Regions from separate parts of the Streptomyces sp. MMS24-W38 genome, predicted to be linked through region 2. Evidence: riboswitches for the same ligand, from Rfam matches in the RefSeq annotation. Region 2 holds a riboswitch; the other holds the start of a gene.
The links. Region 2 has a riboswitch for cyclic di-AMP ahead of AC6F7H_RS16910 (transglycosylase family protein). Riboswitches for the same ligand answer to the same signal wherever they lie in the genome.
Positions count from the first base shown of each region.

Region 1: it holds a riboswitch for cyclic di-AMP, as region 2 does, so the genes downstream of both, AC6F7H_RS29700 (C40 family peptidase) here and AC6F7H_RS16910 (transglycosylase family protein) in region 2, are expected to answer to the same signal.

Region 1 covers NZ_JCBCPP010000001.1:6,755,113-6,757,306, forward strand. The annotation lists gene AC6F7H_RS29690 (helix-turn-helix domain-containing protein) at 1-73, opposite strand, end outside; gene AC6F7H_RS29695 (ATP-binding protein) at 285-743, shown strand; gene AC6F7H_RS29700 (C40 family peptidase) at 839-1,312, opposite strand; cyclic di-AMP (ydaO/yuaA leader) riboswitch at 1,316-1,446, opposite strand; gene AC6F7H_RS29705 (hypothetical protein) at 1,857-2,165, opposite strand; gene AC6F7H_RS29710 (ATP-dependent Clp protease proteolytic subunit) at 2,173-2,194, opposite strand, start outside.
Region 2 covers NZ_JCBCPP010000001.1:3,926,353-3,928,546, reverse strand. The annotation lists gene AC6F7H_RS16910 (transglycosylase family protein) at 249-995, opposite strand; cyclic di-AMP (ydaO/yuaA leader) riboswitch at 1,000-1,167, opposite strand; gene AC6F7H_RS16905 (transglycosylase family protein) at 1,373-2,194, opposite strand, start outside.

The DNA.
Region 1 (2,194 bases), 2.8 Mb from region 2:
GCCCCGCAGACGTGCGCAGCGAGCGCAGTTCGGCGCCCAGTTTCCGGCGGCGTACCGCGGGACCGTGCTGCATCGTTCCCCCTTACTGCCTATGAGTCACCCACATACGGTCTCTTGTTGCAGAGTTCACCGATTTGAGCGACAGATATATGCATATCTCAGCCGTATCGTCGCCCACACCCTGCGGTGATGGCACTCTGGCGACGAAGCATCAGTGCGGGACCGTACTCGAATCAGCCGCTCCGTGCCGGACCGTGGACCCGTGGGAAAGGGACGACGTCGCCATGGCAGACCATTTGGAAGCATCCATCACTCTGCCGAGCGATCCAGCCTCGGTCTCCGCCGCGCGCGCCCATGTGGTGGACACGCTGGCGGAGTGGGGCATGCCGGCGGACACGGAAGTGTCCGACACCGTGCGGCTGATCGTGTCCGAACTGGCCACCAACGCCGTGCAGCACACCCTCGGACAGTCACCCACGTTCACGGTGGACATCGCCCTCGACCACGACGAGCGGTTGCGCATCGGAGTCACCGACAGTCATCCGAGGCTCCCCAAGCGGCTCCCCGCCGCGGTCCAGCAGGACAACGGCCGGGGGCTGGTCATCATCCGCTGGCTGACCGCGGAACGCGGCGGCAGGATGAGGGTCCGCCCCACCAGGGAGGGCGGCAAGACCGTCTTCGTCGTGCTCCCGTGGGCCGTCCCGGCCGAGCCGGTCACGGCGGTGGGACGGCAGGAGCCGTAGGGGCCACGACGGAACAGCGCGGCCCCGGTCGCGTCGGTGACTCCCCGACAAAGTGGCGGGGGCGGCGACAGGGGGAATGCCGCCGCCCCCGCGGATCAGCTGACCCGGCCGTACCAGACGCTGCGGGTCCAGATCTTCTGCAGGCGTACCACGTCCCCGGTCTTCGGGGCGTGCCAGATCTTGTTCTGACCCGCGTAGATGCCGACGTGGTAGATGTTTTGGCCCGAGTGGAAGAACACCAGGTCGCCCGCCTTGCGGTTGGAGGCCGAGACCTGGCGTGTCTTGTTGTACTGCTGGGCTGCGGTGCGCGGCAGTTGCTTGCCCGCCTTCTTGAACGAGTAGAGGGTCAGGCCGGAGCAGTCGAAGCGGGACGGTCCGGTGGCGCCCCACCGGTAGGGCGAACCCTTCTTGGAGGCCGCGACCTGGAGAGCCTTGGCGGACGTACTCGCGGCCGCCGCCTCCGAGGCGGCACCGGGAACCACGAGTGAGCCGCCCACGGCGGCGAGGGTGAGGGCCGAGGCCGTGCCGGCCCGGGCCATGAGAGACGGGACACGATTGAGCGCGGTCATGCGCAACCCTTCGTCAGCCGCCTGTGAAGGATGACCTGTCGGATTCGGGCTGGCGAAGTTGCCCGGCCGCACACGTGCGGCTTCACCCCAAGGGCTGCTCGGAACGGGAACCCCCGCTCCGGCGACCCGTCGTGCTCGGGTCCTCCACTCCTGCCGATCCACTCCTGTCGACCGGTCATCCGGGCAGCGGCAGGACTCGGCGTCCGCCCGGATCGCCCCGCCGCGGCGGCGGGGGCTTGTCGTCAGTGAGCGATCTTGGCAATGGTTGGCCCGAAATCCCACCGGAGCCGGGGGTTTGTGTTGTTACTCACCACTCATCCGTTCGGGTGGACAGTGCTGCGTTCGGGCTGCCGTCCAGAGCGCCGAGGAGCCCCGGACCAGCGTCGGAATGCTTGATTCCGAAAAGGAACGCGTGCGGTGCGCAACCTTGGCGGCCCGAAAAGAAGCCGTGGATCTACGCCGCTTGGGGGTACGTCTTTTGGTCCGTTTCGACTCAGGTGCGGACATGACACCGGCGCACGCCCCGCCCGGACCGGTAGGAGCGTCAACTGCCGGAGCCCGGCGGCAGGATGACGCGGGCCGTGCGGCGCTCGCCGTCCAGCACCCGCAACGCGCGGGCCAGGGTGGCGGTGTGCAGTTCGGTCTCGCCGCGCCTGTGCATCAGGGCCAGCGCGTCGCGCAGGGCGACGGCCTTGCCGACCAGTGCCTGCGCGGCGCGCAGCCCCTGGTAGGTGTCGCCGTCGCGGGCCGGGTTGATCCGGCCGAGCAGGTCGACGGCCTCGAGGTAACGGTCGATCAGCTCGGCCTCGGCGCGGGTCAGTGAGGGCAGCGGAGGCAACTCGGGAGGCAGCATCGACGGCTCACCTCGTGCCGGGAGTGGTC
Region 2 (2,194 bases):
GAACCGAGAGTAAATTGTTTCCGAACGGAACAAAGACGGGCCCGGAAACCCGGACCACCCTCGCGCCCTCCGGTCGGCCCCGAGCGCCGAACACCGGAAAGATCCCGCCATGTACGGAAAAGCCCCGCCCCGGTGCGTACGGGGAACACGCACCGGGGCGGGGAAGCCCCCGCGTGGGGACGGGGGAGGCCCCGCGGGGACGGGGAGGGGCTCCGTGGGGACGGAGCCCCGAGCCTGCGGCCGCCGCCTTACTTCAGGTGCAGCTGCTGGCCCGGGTAGATGAGGTCGGCGTCCTCGACGATGTCGCCGTTCAGCTCGAACAGCTTGTTCCAGCCGCCCTTGACACCGTGCTCCCCGGCGATCGAGCTGAGGGTGTCGCCCTTGACGACCTTGTACTCGCCGTCGCCCTTCTCGACCTTCTCGCCGGTCGGGGTGGTGACGGTCTTCTGCTCGGCGACCGGACGCTCGTCGGAGCGGGAGGCCTTCTGCTCGGTGGAGCGCTCGGGGGCGGAGCCGGTGTTCTGCTCCTGGGTGTTCTGCTTCTGGGTGTTCTGCTGAGTGCTCTGCGAGGAACCGCTGTTCTGGTTGCCGGTGCCCCCGGTCGAGCCGCCGCCGGTGTAGGCGGCGTTGGACAGGCCCTTGCCGCAGACCGGCCAGGCGCCCTTGCCCTGGCCCGCGAGGACCTTCTCGGCTATCTCGATCTGCTGGGCCTTGCCGGCCCGGTCGGCGGTGGCGGCGTACTGCGTGCCGCCGTAGCCGGCCCAGGTGGAGGCGGAGAACTGCAGACCGCCGTAGTAGCCGTTGCCGGTGTTGATGGACCAGTTGCCGCCGGACTCGCACTGGGCGACGGTGTCCCACTCGGAGGCGGTGGCGGCGGAAGCGTTGCCGGCCGCCATCAGCGGGGCGGCGACGGCGGCACCGGTGACGCCGGCGACGGCGATGACCCGGGTGGCCTTGGACGGACGACGGTGCTTGCCCTTGCCGGAAAACAGCATGGAAGGATCCCCTCACCGACGCCTACGAGGTGAGCTGTCGGGTTCGGGCCGGTTGAGTTGCCCGGCCGCGTCCCTCACGGGACGCGACTTCACCCCTAGCCGATCCGGCGTCAATCACCGGACACGGCGCCTACCTTGGTTCCCCCGCTCCTGCCTACGGCGCATGACGCGACGACTGTTCCCGTGCTGCCACTGGCAGGATTCGGCGTGGCGGCAGCCGGGGCCCGCGGTGGCGAGCGGTCCTGACGGTAGACACGCGCCCTGCGGATAATCAAAGACGATCAGGGCTTCTGAGACCTATCTCTCATCGCCTTTATAACGGACATTCAGCGCGAAATGTGACCTCAACTGCCGTCACCGCCGCACCTTTTCGGATGTCAGCCTTCGTCCGATCCGAACCCGAACGCAAGCGTCTGACCGGGAAGGATGAGGCCGGAACCCGCCGCACCCGCACCCTCGCCGCCCCCGCCGTACTGGGCGAGCCATCCACCGCCGAGCGCAAGGGAGTCGACGGCGGCCGAGGAGCCGCTTCCGTCGTCCACGGGGACCCTGTCGGCCGGGGACGAGACGTCGAGGCCGCGCGAGAAGCCGAGGCCGCCGCGCGAGGCGTGCCGGCCGGAGGCTCCGGACTCACGGTCCTCGCGCACCTCCTCCTCGGCGCTGACGCCGCGGTGGCGACCGGTGGGGGCCTCACTCGCGGACGCGTCCGAAGAACCCGCCTTCTGCCCCGATTTGTCCGAGTCGCCCCCCTTGGCGGAGGCCGAGGCCGAGGCGGAGGGGGAAGCGGAAGCGGAGGGAGAAGTGCCGGGTTCGACGTCCGAACCATCGGACTTGGACGTTTCGCCCGCCTTCTCCCCCTTGGCACCCTCAACAACCTTGTCGCCCTTGTCGCCCTTGTTGTCACTGTTGTCCGACGAGGCCCCGGAGGACTGCGACGGCGACGGAGTGGCGGAGCTTTCGGTGCCGGACGAGTCGTAAGACGAGCCGCCGTCCACGCCGGTGTCGATGACGGACTTGCCCGAATCGGTGTTCAGGCCCGACAGCAGGCCGCAGGCCTGCCACGCGCCGACCCCCTGGTCGGCGAGGATCTTCTCGGCCACGGCTATCTGCTGGCCGCGGCTGGCCTGGTCGGCGCTGGACGCGTAGTCGAGGCCGCCGTACTTCTCCCAGTCCTCCTGGGTCAACTGCAGGCCGCCGTA